4 regions of the Shinella sp. 838 genome follow, and region 4 is predicted to be linked to each of the others. Evidence: predicted binding sites of a transcription regulator. Region 4 holds the regulator's gene; each other region holds the start of a gene.

What was found. Region 4 encodes PhoB, which activates phosphate uptake and scavenging genes when phosphate is short. Its sites were predicted from a motif close to TGTCATNNANCTGTCAT; they were not measured.
Region 1: a site for PhoB is predicted at 2,315-2,331, ahead of phnC (phosphonate ABC transporter ATP-binding protein). Genes of this name have one in related genera too.
Region 2: a site for PhoB is predicted at 3,167-3,183, ahead of P9A16_RS09930 (PhoX family protein). Genes of this name have one in related genera too.
Region 3: a site for PhoB is predicted at 2,490-2,506, ahead of P9A16_RS06640 (UDP-2,3-diacylglucosamine diphosphatase). Genes of this name have one in related genera too.

Annotation. Positions count from the first base shown of each region.
Region 1 covers NZ_JARSBQ010000004.1:502,178-506,676, forward strand. Annotated here, with positions in the region: gene P9A16_RS16865 (alpha-D-ribose 1-methylphosphonate 5-phosphate C-P-lyase PhnJ) at 1-170, shown strand, start outside; gene phnK (phosphonate C-P lyase system protein PhnK) at 167-943, shown strand; gene phnL (phosphonate C-P lyase system protein PhnL) at 946-1,653, shown strand; gene P9A16_RS16880 (DapH/DapD/GlmU-related protein) at 1,650-2,264, shown strand; gene phnC (phosphonate ABC transporter ATP-binding protein) at 2,429-3,277, shown strand; gene phnD (phosphonate ABC transporter substrate-binding protein) at 3,360-4,265, shown strand; gene phnE (phosphonate ABC transporter, permease protein PhnE) at 4,485-4,499, shown strand, end outside.
Region 2 covers NZ_JARSBQ010000002.1:469,860-474,358, forward strand. Annotated here, with positions in the region: gene P9A16_RS09915 (L,D-transpeptidase) at 1-584, opposite strand, end outside; gene recO (DNA repair protein RecO) at 789-1,553, shown strand; gene P9A16_RS09925 (PaaI family thioesterase) at 1,550-2,059, shown strand; gene P9A16_RS09930 (PhoX family protein) at 2,181-3,119, opposite strand; gene P9A16_RS09935 (DUF2339 domain-containing protein) at 3,281-4,499, shown strand, end outside.
Region 3 covers NZ_JARSBQ010000001.1:1,402,223-1,406,721, forward strand. Annotated here, with positions in the region: gene P9A16_RS06630 (winged helix-turn-helix transcriptional regulator) at 1-21, shown strand, start outside; gene P9A16_RS06635 (NADP-dependent malic enzyme) at 37-2,349, opposite strand; gene P9A16_RS06640 (UDP-2,3-diacylglucosamine diphosphatase) at 2,585-3,421, shown strand; partial or broken gene P9A16_RS06645 (MFS transporter) at 3,734-4,450, shown strand; gene dgcA (N-acetyl-D-Glu racemase DgcA) at 4,420-4,499, opposite strand, start outside.
Region 4 covers NZ_JARSBQ010000003.1:316,030-320,528, reverse strand. Annotated here, with positions in the region: gene argF (ornithine carbamoyltransferase) at 1-48, opposite strand, end outside; gene P9A16_RS13090 (aspartate aminotransferase family protein) at 128-1,318, opposite strand; gene P9A16_RS13085 (GcrA family cell cycle regulator) at 1,742-2,278, shown strand; gene phoB (phosphate regulon transcriptional regulator PhoB) at 2,417-3,100, opposite strand; gene phoU (phosphate signaling complex protein PhoU) at 3,119-3,847, opposite strand; gene pstB (phosphate ABC transporter ATP-binding protein PstB) at 3,899-4,499, opposite strand, start outside.

The DNA.
Region 1 (4,499 bases), on a different contig from region 4:
TCGACAAGCCCTGCGCGCTGTGCGGCGCGGAAAATGTCTATCTCGACGAGGTGGTGCTCGACGACAGGGGCGGGCGGATGTTCGTCTGCTCGGACACCGACCATTGCGAAGAACGCTGCGCAGGCGGCCATCGCGGCCATCTGGCTTACAACAAGGAGGCTGCCGAATGACCGACACGCCGCTTCTCAAAGTCCGCGACATCTCGAAATTCTACGGCGCGCGCATCGGCTGCCAGAATGTCTCCTTCGATCTCTGGCCGGGCGAAGTCCTGGCGATCGTCGGCGAATCCGGCTCCGGCAAGACGACGTTGCTCAACTGCCTCGCCACCCGCCTGATGCCGACATCGGGCGCCGTCGAATACCGCATGCGTGACGGCCAGATGCGCGACCTCTCCCGCATGAGCGAGGCGGAACGCCGCTTCCTGATGCGCACGGACTGGGGTTTCGTGCACCAGAACCCGGCCGATGGCCTGCGCATGGCTGTGTCGGCCGGCGCCAATGTCGGCGAGCGGCTGATGGCCGTCGGCGAACGGCACTACGGCAATATCCGCGAGACGGCGGGCACCTGGCTCGGCCGCGTCGAGATCAGCGTCGACCGTATCGACGACCAGCCGCGCGCCTTCTCCGGCGGCATGCGCCAGCGCTTGCAGATCGCCCGCAACCTCGTCACCTCGCCGCGCCTCATCTTCATGGACGAACCGACCGGCGGTCTCGACGTCTCGGTGCAGGCGCGCCTGCTCGATCTCCTGCGCGGCCTCGTGCAGGACCTCGGCCTCTCGGCGATTATCGTCACGCACGACCTCGCCGTCGCGCGCCTCCTCTCGCACCGCATGATGGTGATGAAGGATGGCGTCGTCATCGAACAGGGGCTGACCGACCGCGTGCTCGACGATCCGCGCGAAGCCTATACGCAGCTCCTCGTCTCCTCGATCCTTCAGGTGTAACCATGGCCACACCCCTCGTTGTTTCCGAAGTCGCGAAGAGCTTTACCATGCATCTTCGCGACGGCATTCGTCTGCCCGTGATGTCGAACGTCGCCTTCTCGGTGAAGGCGGGCGAATGCGTCGTATTGGGCGGCCCGTCCGGCATCGGCAAGAGTTCGCTCCTGAAGATGGTCTACGGCAACTATGCCGTCGACAGCGGCCAGATCCTGATCGAGCACGGCGGCCGCCTGCTCGACCTGGCGATCGCCGATCCGCGCACCATTCTTTCGGTGCGCCGCGCCACGCTCGGCTATGTCAGCCAGTTTCTGCGCACCGTGCCGCGCGTTGCGGCCGTCGATGTCGTCGCCGAGCCGCTCACCGCTCGCGGCGTCAATGCCGCCGAGGCGAAGGCGACGGCCGAAGCCATGCTGGCGCGGCTCAACCTGCCGCGCGAACTCTGGCAACTGCCGCCCGCCACCTTTTCCGGCGGCGAACAGCAGCGCGTCAACATCGCGCGCGGCTTCATTACCGATCACCGCATCCTGCTGCTCGACGAGCCGACCGCATCGCTCGATGCGAAGAACCGCGCCGTGGTCGTCGAGATGATCGCTGAGAAGAAGGCGGCCGGTGTCGCGCTCCTCGGTATCTTCCACGACGAAGACGTGCGCGAAAAGGTCGCCGACCGCATCGTCGACGTCTCCGCCTTCTCGCCACGAAAGGCCGCCGCATGACCCGCCTGTCCGAAACGCCGCTGATCCATCCGACTGCAGTCGTGTCCGACACGGTGCTCGGCCGCTACACGGAGATCGACGAGAACTGCCGCGTCAGCGAAGTCGAGATCGGCGATTATTCCTACATCATGAACGGCGGCTCCGTCTGGTGTGCGACGATCGGCAAGTTCGCCAACATCGCCGCCTCAGTGCGCATCAACGCGACGAACCACCCGATGTGGCGGGCGACGCTGCATCATTTCACCTACCGCGCCAACGATTACTGGCCGGATGCCGACCACGAAGCCGACTTCTTCGAATGGCGGCGCGGGCACCGCGTCGTCATCGGCCACGACGTCTGGATCGGTCATGGATCGACCATCCTGCCGGGTGTCACAGTCGGCAACGGTGCTGTCATAGGCTCCGGCGCGGTCGTCACAAAAGACGTCGAACCCTATACGGTCGTCGGCGGCGTCGCGGCGAAAGTCATCCGCGAACGTTTCCCCCGAAGCATTGCCGAACGCATGGAAAAACTCGCCTGGTGGGACTGGGATCATGCCCGGCTGCGCACCGCTCTCGACGACTTTCGTAAACTTGACGCAGAAGCCTTTCTTGCCCGTCACGACGGGTGAGAAAGCGCTTGCCGATGCCGGAAATTCAGGCCTGTGGACTGTTATTTTTCCGACATGAAACTGACATTGCCCCTTCATCAACAGCGTTTAGAGCCAGTCCCGAAAGCGACAGGCCCGGCCTTTGGCCCAGCCTTGATCCGACACAGGACAAAAAGGGATCCACCATGTTTCGACTGAAGAATGTCACCCGCCGCTTTGGCGTGCGCGTAGCGGTCGACGATGTGACCTTCGATATTCCGCAGGGCCAGATGGTCGGCGTCATCGGCCGCTCCGGCGCCGGCAAGTCGACCATGCTGCGCATGATCAACCGCCTTGCCGATCCGAGCGAGGGCACGATCCATTTCAACGATGTGGAAGTCTCCGCGCTGCGCGGCGCGAGCTTGCGCAACTGGCAACGCGACTGCGCGATGATTTTTCAGCAGTTCAATCTCGTGCCGCGTCTCGACGTGCTCACCAACGTGCTGCTCGGTCGCCTCAACCACCGCCCGACGGTCATGAGCGTCCTCAATCTCTTCACCCGTGAGGAGCGCATCATGGCGATCGCAGCGCTCGAGCGCCTCGGCATCGAACAGACGGCGCTTCAGCCTGCCGGCACGCTCTCGGGCGGCCAGCAGCAGCGTGTGGCGATCGCAAGGGCGCTGATGCAGAACCCCAAGATGCTGCTTGCGGACGAACCGATCGCCTCGCTCGATCCGCTGAACGCAAAAATCGTCATGGATGCACTGCGCGACATCAACGAGCGCGAAGGCATCACCGTCATCACCAACCTGCACACGCTGGATACGGCGCGCGCCTATTGCGAACGCATCATCGGCATGTCCGGCGGCCGCGTCGTCTTCGATGGCCCGGCACGCGAGCTTGATGCCGATGCGGTGCGCACGATCTACGGCACCGGCGCCGACGGCGCGGAAATCGACGAAAGCATGACCTCGACGGCGATCCGCAATCCGGCCCGCCAGGACAATGCAAAGGAATCCGCCAGCCCGACACCGCTGGCACTGGCCGGCCTTTAAGCCGGTTGGGATCGAAGGGCCCGCGTGAAGGGCCATCATTTTTAAAGAGCCCCGGCGAAGCCGGTCAAACAGGAGAAAGACCATGCTGAAGAAAGCTCTTCTCGGCGCCGTCGCGCTCATCGCGCTCGCCGGCCACGTACAGGCTGAAGACCTCAAGGAATTCCGCGTCGGCATCATCGGCGGCGAGAACGAAGCCGACCGCCTGCGCAACTACCAGTGCCTCGGCGACCAGCTGAAGGCCGAACTCGGCTTCGAGAAGGTCTCGTTCTTCCCGGCTGCCGACTATGACGGTGTCATCCAGGGCCTGCTCGGCGGCACGCTCGACTATGCCGAACTCGGCGCTTCCGGCTTTGCCAAGATCTACCTTGCCAAGGCCGACGCCGTCGAGCCGATCCTGACGACCGTCCAGACCGACGGCTCGACCGGCTACCACTCGATCATGGTCGCCCGTAAGGACAGCGGCATCACCAAGCTCGAAGACCTGAAGGGCAAGAAGCTCGGTTTCGCCGATCCGGACTCGACCTCCGGCTACCTCGTGCCGCTCGTCACGCTGCCGGAAGCTATCGGCGGCCCGGTCAAGGAGTTTTTTGGTGAGACGGGCTTCGGCGGTGGTCACGAAAACCTCGTCCTCGAAGTCGTGAAGGGCACCTTCGACGCCGGTACGACCTTCGGTTCGGGCGTTGGCGAGTGGAAGGACGGCTACACGTCCGGCAACCTGCACAAGATGGTCGAGAAGGGCATTCTCGACATGAACGACCTCGTCGAACTCTGGAAATCGCCGCTGATCCCGAACGGCCCGATCGTCGTTCGCTCTTCCATGGACGGCGACATGAAGGCGAAGTTCAAGCAATTCATGCTCGACCTGCCGAAGAAGGACGCGGCCTGCTTCGCCGCCGTCATGGGCGGTGACTTCACCTCCTTCACGGAAGTCAATGTCGACTTCTACAAGCCGATCATCGACGCCCGCAAGGCGACGATCGGCGGTTGATAGCCTCGATGTTTCCGGCGCCGGCTGGACAACCGGCCGGCGCTTTTTTGCTGATGCCATTACCCCACTCTCGACGCCATCCTCGGGCCTGACCCGAGGATCCATGCGGCACCTGCGGCCGTGGATGCTCGGGTCAAGCCCGAGGATGACGGAGGGGAGGTTTGCGGCATGTCATCAGCAGCCGGAATTGTGCACAGGGAACCGCAAGGCGGACTGACCATGGCCATGAACACG
Region 2 (4,499 bases), on a different contig from region 4:
CAGCCGCTCGATACCGCCTTGCCGATCGACCAGGGCTCGGACGTGCCGTGGATGCGGAAGAGCGTGTCCTTGCCGTCCTTGTGCAGATAGAGCGCGCGGGGCCCCAGCGGGTTGGTAAGGCCCGGCTCCATGCCGCCGGCCCATTTCAGGTTCCGTTCCGGCTCGCGCTCGATCATGTTCTGGGTGGGCGTCCAGCGCGGCCATTCCGCCTTGCGGCCGATGCGTGCGCCGCCCTCGAATTCCAGCCCCGCCTTGCCGACGCCAATGCCGTAGCGCATTGCCATGCCTTCGCCCTGCACGAGGTAGAGGAAGCGGTTCTGCGTGTCGATGACGATGGTGCCGGCCGGCTCGGCCGTCTGGTAGGCGACCAACTGGCGGAAATATTTCGGGTTCACCTTGCTGATGTCCATCGCCGGCAGGGGAAAACGCTCTTCCGGATGCGGTCCGTACATGGCGACATGTATCGGGTCCGGTCCCTTCTTCACCGGCTTTGCGGTGGTGGCGCAGCTTGCGAGCGTTGCCGCAAGGGCGAGGAGGGCGAGGGGGCGGAGAGCCGCGAAAGCGCGGGCACGGGACACACACATGAGGGGGGCACCTGTCGTTTTTCAATTCCGAAATCTGGCTTGAAAGCCTTGCGCGGGTTCTTTGTCGGCAAAGCGGGCATCGGCGCGGCGAGAAAAAAGCGAAACTGTGGCAAGGGCTTGGGTGTGTCCTTGCGGCCACGCGTCGTTCCGTCGCACATGCCGTGCCGCTTGCTCCCGCGCGGGCGAGGGCGTAAGGCTTTTGCCATGCAATGGAGTGAGGAAGCCATCGTTCTCGGCGTGCGGCGCCACGGCGAAAGCTCTGTCATCGTCGAGGTGATGACGCGCAGCCGTGGCCGGCACCTCGGCATGGTGCGCGGCGGGCGCTCGCGGGCCATGCAGCCGGTGCTCCAGCCCGGCAATTCCGTCGATGTCACCTGGCGGGCGCGGCTCGACGAGCATCTCGGCGAGTTCCGCATCGAGCCGCTGGAGCTGCGCGCCGGGCGGCTGATGGAGACGGCGACCGCCGTCTACGGCGTGCAGGCCATGGCGGCGCTGCTGCGCTTCCTGCCGGAGCGCGACCCGCATCCCCATCTCTACGAGGCGCTTTCCGTCATCCTCGATCACCTGCACGAGCCGGCCGATGCCGGCGAACTCTTCGTGCGCTTCGAACTCGCCGTGCTCAACGATCTCGGCTTCGGCCTCGATCTTTTCGAATGTGTCGCAACGGGCAGCCGCGAAAACCTCTGTTACGTGTCGCCGAAATCCGGCCGTGCCGTTTCGCGCGAAGCCGGCGCACCCTGGGCGGACAAGATGCTGGCACTGCCGGCCTTTCTTGGCGACGAGCGCCGGCACGCCGCCGATGCCGCCGCCCTCGCGGACGGCTTCCGGCTGACCGCCTTCTTCCTCAACCGGCATGTCTGCGAACCGCGCGGGCTGGAACTCGCCAGCGCCCGCGACGGCTTCATCCAGGCGGCCCTGAAGGCGCTCGGCACGCCGAGGCACGATCAACCCCGAGAGGCGCATGCATGACGGTCGAAATCTACCCCGGGCTGACGGTTTCTGGCGTCGGTACGCTGCCGCTCGACGTGGTGAAGCGCGACGGCGGGCTGAAGGTACTGCAGGCGATGCTGGTCGGCGACCTGCCGGCCCCGCCGATGGCGAAGACGCTCGCCTTCAGCATGACGGAGGTGGAGGACGGCCGCGTCGTCTTTGCCGGCCTGCCGTCTGTCGACCATCTCAATCCGCTCGGCACGGTGCACGGCGGCTGGACGGCAACGGTGATGGATTCGGCGCTCGGCTGCGCCGTTTTCTCCGTCATCAAGCCGGGCGAAGCCTATACGACGATCGAGTTCAAGCTGAATCTCGTGCGCCCCGTCCTGCCCGGCATGGGTGAGGTGTTCTGCGAAGGCAGGATCGTGCATCGCGGCCGTACCATTGCGACATCCGAAGCCTGGCTGCGCGACGGAAACGGCAAGCTGCTCGCCCATGGCACTGAAACCTGCGCCATCTTCCCGATCGAAAACCTGATGCGTTAGTGTCTCCAGCCGAAGCGGCGCCGGATGCGGCGGCCAGAAGGCATATGGGGCAATTCCACTGAACCGGGGGCTGCGAAGTTGCTCCAGACAGGCCGCAGGCATCGGTCCTGCTGCCGATGGCTCAATGGCCGTTACAGGTCGAAAGCACTTCCCAGTGCGCGTGCAGCGCAGCGAAATCGCCACCGGCTTCGATGATCTCGACGATATGGCTGAACCGGTCGCGGGCGCCGGTCTTTTCGCCAGCCAGCCGGAGGCGGGCCGTGCCGGCCGCAGGATCCCCGGTCACATCCGCAATTCCATCGAGGCGGGTGGCGCGCAGGAGGGCGGCGGCGCGGCGCGTTTCGTTCTGCACGTTGATCGGTGTGGCATAGCCATAAGCGGTGGTCAGCGGGCTCTTTCCGGCAGCGACCGGCATCCATGTCAGCGTGCCGTTTTCCATCACCAGCGGCGCCGCGTCGAAGGTGACCGGCATCCAGTCCTCTTCCGCGTCGGCGGAAAAATGCGCGACATGGAGCGTGCCGTCGTCGAGGAGGTCCGGGCCGTCGGCGCGGCTACCGGACTGCCAGGTGCGGTTTGTGACGAACTTGTAGAGATGCCCGGATTCGCCGGCATCGCCGCAATAGACGACCACGCGGCCATCCCGGTTGACGAGGCAGGCGAGGGCGCCATGCCGCAAGCGGCCGAGGGCGGGCCGTTTTTTCGGGGCGGCGTCCGGATTCCGCGGATCGACCTCGACGACCCAGCCCGCAGGGGCGCCGGATCCCTCATCGAAGCAACGGGCGTCGCCATGAAAATCCGCCTCCGCCATCAGCCGCGTGCCCCAGGGGGTAAGGCAGCCGGCGGTGGCGATGCGCTGGCTTGAAGCCAAGCGGAGCGCGGCGGGGGCCAGGCGTTTTGCCGGGGCCTCGCCGGCGGCTGGCGTTATAGGCTGCCCGTCCGTGCGGGCGGCGGTGCATCGACCGAGAAGATTGCCGAGGCTGCGAACGATGGCATGCGCATAGCCGTCCCGGGGCTGCCGGCCCGCCTGCGTGGCGGTGGCATTGCGAAGGGTCTGGGTCATGGCGGGCTCCGGTTGCTCCTGGAAATAGGTCATTGTGCCCGCCTTGCATGAAAACCATGCGACAGCTCGAAGAGAATACCGGCTTCAAACGTAACCCCGTTTAGTCTTTGGAAAAAACCGGGTAGTCTCCGCGCCCGGACAATGCCCGCGTTGGAGTCGCAATGCTCGAAATCCTCTCCCTGGTCGCGATCGGCCTGGCGCTCTATACCCTCAATGCATCGCGAAACAGCGCGCAGAAACTCGGCGAGGAGGTGATGCGGCTGAAGCGCGAAGTCGAGGCGCTGAAGGCCGGAGATTTGACGGCGCCAGTGGAGACAGTGGCTGTGGAAGCGACCGAGGCCATCTCCGAAGAGGCGGCCGAGGAGCCGGTGCCGGCCGATTTCGCAAGCCCCTGGGCTGCGTTGCAGGCGGCGGGGGTGGACGAGGCCGAGAAGGGCCGGGCGATCTTTGGCGGCACGCCCGCCGGTCCCGCCGAAACGGTTGCTGCGAGCGAGGGGCTGGACGAAGCCGTTGCGGCGGCCTCTGCCACTCCCGCGGCCGCGGCAAAGCCGAAGGAAAGCTTCGAAAGCCGCATCGGCGCGCGCTGGGCCGTCTGGGTGGGCGGCATCGCGCTCGCGCTCGGCGGCATCTTCATGGTCAAGTATTCCATCGAGGCAGGGCTGCTCAGCCCGGCGGTGCGGCTGTCGCTGGCCGCCGTCTTCGGCCTCGTGCTCATGGCCGTCGGCGAGTTCGTGCGCCGCCGCACGCTGCCGGTCATCGCGAATGCCTTCCAGAACGCGATGATCCCCGGCGTGCTGACCGCTGCCGGCGCCATAACACTGTTTGCCGTCACCTATGTCTCCTACGAATTCTACGGCTATTTCGGCCCGCTGACGGCCTTCGTGCTGCTCGCCGCCGTGGCCTTCGCGACGATCGGCCTGTCGCTCCTGCACGGGCAGGCGCTGGCCGGCCTCGGCCTGCTGGCCTCTCTCGTGACGCCTGCGCTGGTCGCGACCGAGGAGCCGAGTGCCTGGGGCCTTTTCGGTTTCCTCTCCGTCGCCTGGCTTGCCACCTTCGCCGCCGCGCGCATCCGTCGCTGGCTGGTCGTGCCGGCGCTGGCCAGTGCCGGCATGGCGCTCTGGGCGGTGCTCTATCTTTCGGAGGCGAGCACGGTCGAGGTCGTGCCGATGCTTCTCGCCCTGCTCGTGATGGCGCTTGGCCTGGGGCTGATCTGGCCGGGCAACATTACGGCGGACGACCTGCCGCCCGCAACGGGCGCCGCCGCCGCCGATCCGCTGGACCGCCTGCTTGCCCCGCCCGCGGTCGCCGTATCGCTGACCGGCGCGCTGGCCTTGACCTTCCCGGCGCTGATCCTCGCCAATGCCGTCCCGGCGCTCGCCC
Region 3 (4,499 bases), on a different contig from region 4:
GAGGCGGCGGCCGTTTCGTAAGGCGGGGATTGCGGCTCAGGCGGGGTAGGAGGCTTCCACCACGGCAAGGGCGGCCATGTTCACCACGCCGCGCGAGGTGACCGACGGCGACAGGATATGGGCGGGCATGGCGGCGCCGAGCAGGATCGGGCCGACGTGCAGGCTGTCCGTCATCGTCTTGACGACGCCGAGCGTGATGTTGGCGGCGTCGAGATTGGGGAAGACAAGGAGATTGGCTTCGCCGGACAGCGTCGAATTCGGCATGACGCGCTGGCGCAGCGCCTCGGAGATCGCGGCATCGCCGTGCATTTCGCCGTCCGCCTCGAGCGTCGGGTCCATGTCGCGCACCATCTCCATGGCGCGGCGCATCTTGAAGGCGCTGTCGGAATCCCGCGAGCCGAAGTTCGAATGGGAGACCAGGGCGGCGCGCGGCGTGATGCCGAAGCGGCGGATTTCCTGTGCAGCCATGACCGTCATCTGTGCCACTTCCTCGGCCGTCGGGTCGAAGGTGACATAGGTGTCGGTAAAGAAGGTGGCGCCGCGCTGGGAGATCAGCAGGCTGAGGGCGGAGAAGTCGAGCACGCCCTCCTTCTTGCCGATGATCTGGCTGACATCCCGCAGGTGCTTGGCATAACGCCCTTCGACGCCGCAGATCAGCGCATCGGCTTCGCCGCGCTTGAGGGCGAGCGCGCCGATGACCGTCTGGTTGGTGCGCACGATGGTGCGTGCGGCTTCCGGAATGACGCCACGGCGGCCGACGATGCGGAAATAGTCGTCGACATAATCGCGGTAGCGCGGATCGTCCTCGGGGTTCACCACTTCGAAGTCCGTCTGCGGGCGGACGCGCAGGCCGTAACGCTTGAGGCGCGCTTCGATGATCTGCGGGCGGCCGATGAGGATCGGCTTGGCGATGTCCTCCTCCAGCAGCACCTGGGCGGCGCGCAGCACACGCTCGTCTTCGCCTTCGGCAAAGATCACGCGCTTCTTGGCCGCGTTCTTCGCCGCAGCGAAGATCGGCTTCATGACGAAGCCCGAGCGCCAGACGAAGCGGTTGAGCTGGTCGAGATAGGCGTCGAAATCGGCGATCGGGCGTGTCGCCACGCCGGTTTCCGCCGCCGCACGGGCAACGGCCGGCGCGATGCGCAGGATGAGGCGCTGGTCGAAGGGCGAGGGGATGAGGTAGTTCGGACCGAAGCTCGGCGTGTCGCCGGAATAGGCGCGGGCGGCGACGTCGGACACTTCCTCGCGGGCGAGGGAGGCGATGGCGCGCACGGCGGCCATCTTCATCTCCTCGTTGATCGTGCGCGCGCCGCAATCGAGCGCGCCGCGGAAGATGTAGGGGAAGCAGAGGACGTTGTTGACCTGGTTGGGGAAGTCCGACCGGCCGGTGCAGATCATCGCGTCCGGGCGGGCGGCGCGCGCCTCCTCGGGCATGATTTCCGGCGTCGGATTGGCGAGTGCCATGATCAGCGGCTTTTCCGCCATGCGCGCGAGCAGCTCCGGCTTCAGCACGCCGGCGGCCGACAGGCCGAGGAAGACGTCCGCACCGTCGATGGTTTCGGAGAGCTGGCGCTTGTCGGTCTCCTGCGCATAGATGCTCTTCCACTGGTCCATCAGGGCTTCGCGGCCCTTGTAGACCAGGCCCTCGATGTCATGCACCCAGATGTTCTCGACCTTCGCGCCGAGGGAAACGAGCTGGTTGAGGCAGGCAAGCGCGGCCGCGCCGGCGCCCGAAGCAACGATCTTGGCGTCCGACAACGCCTTGCCGGCGAGCTCCAGGCCGTTGAGGACCGCTGCAGCGACGATGATGGCAGTGCCGTGCTGGTCGTCGTGGAAGACGGGGATATCCATCTTCTCGCGCAGCTGGCGCTCCACCTCGAAACATTCCGGCGCCTTGATGTCTTCGAGGTTGATGCCGCCGAAGGTCGGCTCCAGCGCCGAGACGACATTGACCATCTCGTCGACGGTCGGCGCGTCGATCTCGATGTCGAAGACGTCGATGCCGGCGAACTTCTTGAAGAGCACCGCCTTGCCTTCCATCACGGGCTTGGAGGCGAGCGGACCGATATTGCCGAGGCCGAGCACGGCCGTGCCGTTCGAGACGACGGCGACGAGGTTGGCGCGTGCCGTGTAGTCGGCGGCCGTGTTGGGGTCGTCACGGATGGCAAGGCAGGGCGCGGCGACCCCCGGCGAATAGGCAAGCGCCAGATCGCGCTGGTTGCCGAGCGGCTTGGTCGGGTTGATCTCGAGCTTGCCGGGGCGGGGGTGGCGGTGGAAGAAGAGGGCCTGCTGGTCGATGTCGCCGCTTGCCGGACCGTCCTGCGTCCGCGATTTGTCACCCGTGCTCATGATGCTCCCTGCCATATGCTGTTTTCGTTGCGGCTCTTGGCTCTGCGAAACCGCCGCGACGTGAAGTTTTCCGAGTCTTCCATAAAGCCGCAATCAGCGGCCTGTGCAATGCCTATTTGCCGCCGAAAAAGGCATAGGTGTGTCATCAATCTGAAACAGGAGTCTGGTTTTCAACGGGTTGAAAGCCGCCCCTCCCGACGACCACCGCGGCGGCCGGCCACCCGGAGAAGAACGCATGACTGCGACCCTTGCCGACCCCACTGTCCGCCACTTCCGCACGCTGTTCATCTCGGACGTGCATCTGGGATCGAAGGCGGCCAAGGCGGACTTCCTGATCGACTTCCTGCGGCATCATGAAGCGGAAACGATCGTGCTCGTCGGCGACATCGTCGACGGCTGGCGCCTGAAGCGCAACTGGTATTGGCCGCAGGCCTTCAACGATGTCACGCAGAAGCTGCTGCGCAAGGCGCGCAAGGGCACACGCATCATTTACATTCCCGGCAACCACGACGAATTCCTGCGCGACTTCCCCGGCACCCATTTCGGCGGCGTGGAAGTGGCCGATCGCATCATCCACGAGGCGGCCGACGGCAAGCGCTATCTCGTGCTGCATGGCGACGAGTTCGACGTCGTCGTGCGCCATGCCCGCGTCGTCGCCTATCTCGGCGACTGGGCCTATGACGCGGCTATCGCCATCAACGTGGTCTTCGCCGCCATCCGCCGCCGGCTCGGCCTGCCGTACTGGTCGTTCTCTTCCTGGGCCAAGCAGCAGGTCAAGACGGCGGTGAACTTCATCGGCGAGTTCCAGAAGGTGGTCGTCGAGGAGGCGCGGCGCCACGATGCCGACGGCGTGATCTGCGGCCATATCCACCACGCCGTCATCACCGAGATCGACGGCATCCGCTATATCAACAGCGGCGACTGGGTGGAGAGCTGCACGGCGATTGCCGAACACCATGACGGGGAGATGGAACTGATCACCTGGCAGAAGCTCGCCTCAAGCCCCGCCGAAGTCCTTCCGGTCTCGCACCGGATGCTGGCGATCGAGACCCGGGAGCCGGAGGCCGCTTAGAGAAATTCCAGCGGAAGCGCGTAGTGGTTTTGCGTAAAAACGAGATAGAGCGTTTCCGCGATTCGAAGAAAAGCGGAACTGCCCTGCGGCAACTTGCGTGCATCCGGGATGCAAAAGCATGGGGCGGAAGCTGGCGGATCGCGCTGCGCCTGTGTCCGGTTTCACAAGTTCGGCATTCCCGCCGGTGGGCAGAAATAGCGCATTGGCGTACGTACATCGGCATGATAGAGCGGAGGGCGTTCCAACGCAGGTTCCCCGCCAATGAATGCCCCCTCCGGTTTTACCGTGACCGCCGGCGCGCCGCCGTATTGCGGTGCGATGGTGCTGCCGGCGATGGCGGTGGCCTTCGTGCTGACCGTGATCGGCGCGGTGATCGCGCCCAGGATCGGCAAGCCGCGCCGTCCGTCGCCGATTGCCGCGATCGCGACCATGCCGACGAAGAGCACGCTGCGGCAGGCGGATGTGCAGTTCATGCTGATCGGCGTCTCGCTGGTCAATGCGAGCCACGCCATGCTGTTCGCCTTTTCGGCGATCTACTGGCAGAAGATGGGGTTCAGCGGCGTCGATGTCGGTATTCTCTGGAGCGCGGGCGTTCTGGCCGAAGTGCTCTTCTTCCTCTTTGCCGTCCAGCTGCGGCGCCGCTTCAATCTCTGGTCCATGATGATGGTCGGCGGCGCCGTTGCGGTCGGCCGCTGGATCCTCTTTCCGATGGACATGTCCTTTGCCGGCTATTTCGCGCTGCAATGTCTGCATGCCTTCACCTACGCGCTGATCCATATGAGCGCGCAGAGCCGGCTCGTGGAGCGCGTGGCGGAGGAGCAGGAGGCGGCGGCGCAGGGGCTCTATTTCTTCTACACCGGCGTCTTCACGGCGCTCGCCACCTTCGTCTCGGGCTATGCCTTCAGCTGGTACGGCGTCCAGGGCTTCTACCTGATGTCGCTCGTTGCCGCTGCCGGTCTTCTCTCGGTCATTGCCGGACGCATCGTCGCGCCGCGTGTTCAGCCCCAGAGCGCGGCCTCGGGCGGATAGACGGTGGAACCTTCATAGCGCAGACCCGGTTCGCGGTCGCGGGCAAGCA
Region 4 (4,499 bases):
AAGATCGCTTTCCGAAACGGCGGAAAGATCGAGAAAATGCTTGGCCATGATATGTCCTGTCTGTCCCGGGATCCTTTTGTGGCTGCAGCGCCCCTGGCGCGCCATCACGACGCACGGCGCTGCAGGCCTATGCGGCCTTGGCAGCCGTGAGTTTTTCCGCAGCGCGCTCGATGCGGGCAAGCCCCTCGCGCGCTTCCTCCGCGGTCACGGTCAACGGCGGCAGCAGTCGCAGCACATTGTCGCCGGCCGGCACGGCAAGCAGGTTTTCCGCCCGCACGCCCTTCAGGAGATCGGCGACCGGGATTTTTGCCTTGATGCCGAGCATCAGTCCCTCGCCGCGGACATCCTCGATGACATCGGGGAAGCGATCCTTCAGCGCGGCCAGCCCCTGGCGGAAGACGAGCGCGACATCACGCACATGCTCGAGGAAGCCGTCTTCCAGCACCACGTCCAACACGGCGTTGCCGACGGCCATGGCAAGCGGGTTGCCGCCATAGGTAGAGCCGTGCGTACCGGCAACCATGCCGGCCGCCGCCTCGTTCGTGGCAAGGCAGGCACCGAGCGGGAAACCGCCGCCGATACCCTTGGCAATCGCCATGATGTCAGGCGCGACCCCTGCCCATTCGTGAGCGAAGAGCCGCCCCGTGCGACCGACGCCGGTCTGCACCTCATCGAGGATGAGCAGCAGGCCGTATTCGTCACAGAGCTGGCGCAGTTCCTGCATGAACTCCTTCGACACCGGGCGCAGCCCGCCCTCGCCCTGCACCGGCTCGATCAGGATACCGGCCGTTTCCTCGGTGATCGCGTCCTTGACGGCCGTGATGTCGCCGAAGGGGACCTTGAGAAAGCCCGGCGCCTTGGGGCCGAAGCCCTCGATGTATTTTTCCTGACCGCCGGCGGCGATCGTCGCGATCGTGCGCCCGTGGAAGGCACCCTCGAAGGTGATGATGTGGTACTTGCCGGGATGGCCCTTGGCAAAATGGTAGCGCCGGGCGGTCTTGATCGCACATTCCAGCGCCTCTGCACCTGAATTGGTGAAGAACACCTTGTCGGCGAACGTGGCCTGCGTCAGCCGGCTGCCAAGGCTTTCCTGGCCCGGAACCTCATAGAGGTTCGACAGGTGCCAGACCTTGTCGGCCTGCTCCTTCAGCGCGGCGACGAGATGAGGATGCGCATGGCCGAGCGAGTTGACGGCAACACCGGCGGCAAAATCGAGATATCGCTCGCCATCTTCGGTGGTCAGCCACACGCCCTCCCCGCGCGTGAACCGGAGCGGCGCACGCATGTAGGTTTCATAGAGCGGCGCGACATCGGCCATGCGTGGACCCTCCGAAAAGAGATGCGGAAAAACAGAAATGCAGCTTGACTTTTCCAAGCCTCAGAAAAACCAAAAGCCGCCTTTCGGCGGCATGCCGCACTATCAGCATTTCATATTGGGATGTCAACAAAATCGCACCCGAAATGGCGCTGAACATCCCGCAAGGTGAGGATTCGCGACGCGCATGGAAGGTGTCTCTATCGAGTCACACCCGACCAGCAAGTTGGGGAAAACTCCGAAATCGATTCGCCCGGATTCCGGCGACTCTTGTCACAGAGTCCACCGGTCTCTAGGTTAAAGACCAATTACTAGACTGCATGCGGCGGAACTAGTCAGCAAGAGAGTTAGGGCGTTCAGGTTCCGGACCCGTCCGGAGCACGACGAGGGATTCCCGCATCCTGAACGCCGAGCGGAGACAAAAACATGAACTGGACAGACGAGCGCGTCGAGAAACTCAAGAAGCTCTGGAGCGAGGGCCTGAGCGCGAGCCAGATCGCGGCGCAGCTCGGCGGCGTCAGCCGCAATGCCGTCATCGGCAAGGTGCACCGGCTGAATCTGCCCGGTCGCGCCAAGGCCGGCGGCACCCAGACCGCGACACGCGCCAAGCGTCCGGCTCCGGCGACGCCGCGTCCGTCGAACTTCGCTGCCCGTCCCGTCGCCGCCCGCCCGGTCGCCCGTCCGGCCGGCAACGCCATTGTCAAGGAAGAGATCGACGCCGATTTCGAAATGCAGGCAGAGACCCTTCCGGTTCCGGCCAACCGCAACAACGTGGTCGTACCGATGTCGCGTCGTCTCGAGCTGACCCAGCTCACCGAGCGCACCTGCAAGTGGCCGATCGGAGACCCGCTCAACGACGACTTCCACTTCTGCGGCAACGAGTCCCCCGACAATTCGCCCTACTGCACCTACCACCAGCGCCTCGCCTACCAGCCCTCGGCCGAGCGCCGCCGGATGCGATAACATCTACCACGGCAGAAAATGCGATGCGGACCCGAGAGGGTCCGTTTTCGTTTGAGATGGTGGTGCCTCTGCTATTCCCCCAAAACGCAAACAGGCCCTTGAGGGCCCATTTCCGTCCTTGGGAGGAATTCCGTTCGCTCAGGTTTCCAGCGAATAGCCGGCGCCGCGGACCGTGCGGATGACGTCCTGCATGTTGGCGAAGTTGAGCGCCTTCCGTAGGCGCCCGACATGCACGTCGACGGTGCGCTCGTCGACATAAATGTCATGGCCCCAGACCCCGTCGAGAAGCTGCGAGCGTGAGAAGACGCGGCCGGGCGAGGTCATCAGGAACTCCAGAAGGCGGAACTCCGTCGGGCCAAGGCGGACCTCGCGGGTGCGACGATGGACGCGGTGCGTCTCGCGGTCGAGCTCGATGTCGCCGCAGCGCAGCACCGTCGAGACAACCTCGGGCTTGGCACGGCGCAGCATCGCCCGCACGCGGGCAACCAGTTCCGGCGTCGAGAAGGGCTTGACGACATAGTCGTCCGCACCGGTGGCAAGCCCGCGCACGCGCTCGCTCTCCTCGCCGCGCGCCGTCAGCATGATGATCGGCAGGCGTTCGGTTTCCGGGCGCTGGCGCAGGCGTCGGCACAGCTCGATGCCGGAAACGCCCGGAAGCATCCAGTCGAGGATGAGGAGATCCGGCATGCGCTCCTGCAAGCGCATCTCGGCCTCGTCACCGTTCAGGATCGTATCGACCTCGAAACCTTCCGCTTCCAGATTGTAACGGAGGAGAACGCTCAGGGCCTCCTCGTCTTCCACGACGGCAATTCTGGGCACCATGGAGTTGAACCTTGCTCTTTACTCGGACGCGTCGGCGACATCGGCCGCGACGACGGAGGTCGAGGTATCGTCCTTCGGACGCTCACCTTCCGGCTGCGAGCCTGTTGCCATGTAGTAGATGGTTTCGGCGATGTTGGTCGCGTGGTCGCCGATGCGCTCGATGTTCTTGGCGCAGAACAGGAGATGCGTGCAGGGCGTGATGTTGCGCGGGTCTTCCATCATGTAGGTCAGGAGTTCGCGGAACAGCGAGGTATAGATCGCGTCGATCTCGTCGTCGCGCTCGCGGATCGCCTTGGCCTTCTCGATTGAGCGGGTGGCATAGACGTCGAGCACTTCCTTGAGCTGCATCAGCGCGAGCTCGGCAAGATGCTCCAGGCCGCGGGCGAGCTTGCGGGGCATGCCCGAGCTCTGGACGGCGATGACGCGCTTGGCGGTGTTCTTTCCGAGATCGCCGACGCGCTCCAGTTCGGCCGCGATACGGATCGCGCCCATGATTTCGCGCAGGTCCGCCGCCATCGGCTGGCGCTTGGCGATGGTGACGATCGCCTTGTCGTTGATCTGGCGCTCTGCCGTATCGAGGATGACGTCCTCGGAGATCACCTTCTGGGCCAGCGCCGCGTCGGTCGTGACGAGGGCGCGGACGGAATCGGCGACCATCTGCTCGGCGGTGCCGCCCATTTCGGAGATGCGGCGGGACAGGTATTTCAGTTCTTCGTCGTAGATGGAGACGATGTGGCTCGATGACATGGCTCAGTCCTTAATGCGCTCGGGTTCCAGGGATGCTCGGCGACGAAGGCGTCAGCCGAAGCGGCCCATGATGTAGTCCTGCGTGCGCTGGTCATCCGGGTTGGTGAACATCTTGTCGGTGTCGTTCTCCTCGACGAGGTTGCCGAGGTGGAACATGGCGGTGCGCTGCGAGACGCGGGCCGCCTGCTGCATCGAGTGCGTCACGATGACGATGGTGAAGTTCGCGCGCAGTTCATGGATCAGTTCCTCGACCTTGGCGGTCGCGATCGGGTCGAGCGCCGAGCAGGGCTCGTCCATGAGGATGACTTCCGGGCTGACGGCGACGGCGCGGGCGATGCACAGGCGCTGCTGCTGGCCGCCGGAAAGGCCCGTGCCGCCTTCATGCAGGCGATCCTTCACCTCGTTCCACAGGCCGGCCTTCTGAAGGCTCTGCTCGACGATGGCGTCCATATCGGCCTTCCCCTTGGCGAGACCGTGGATACGCGGGCCATAAGCGACATTCTCGTAGATCGACTTCGGGAACGGGTTCGGCTTCTGGAAGACCATGCCGACGCGGGCACGCAGCTCCACGACGTCGATGTTCGGATCGTAGATATCGTCCGTATCGAGCGTGATGCGGCCGGTGACGCGGCAACCGTCGATCGTGTCGTTC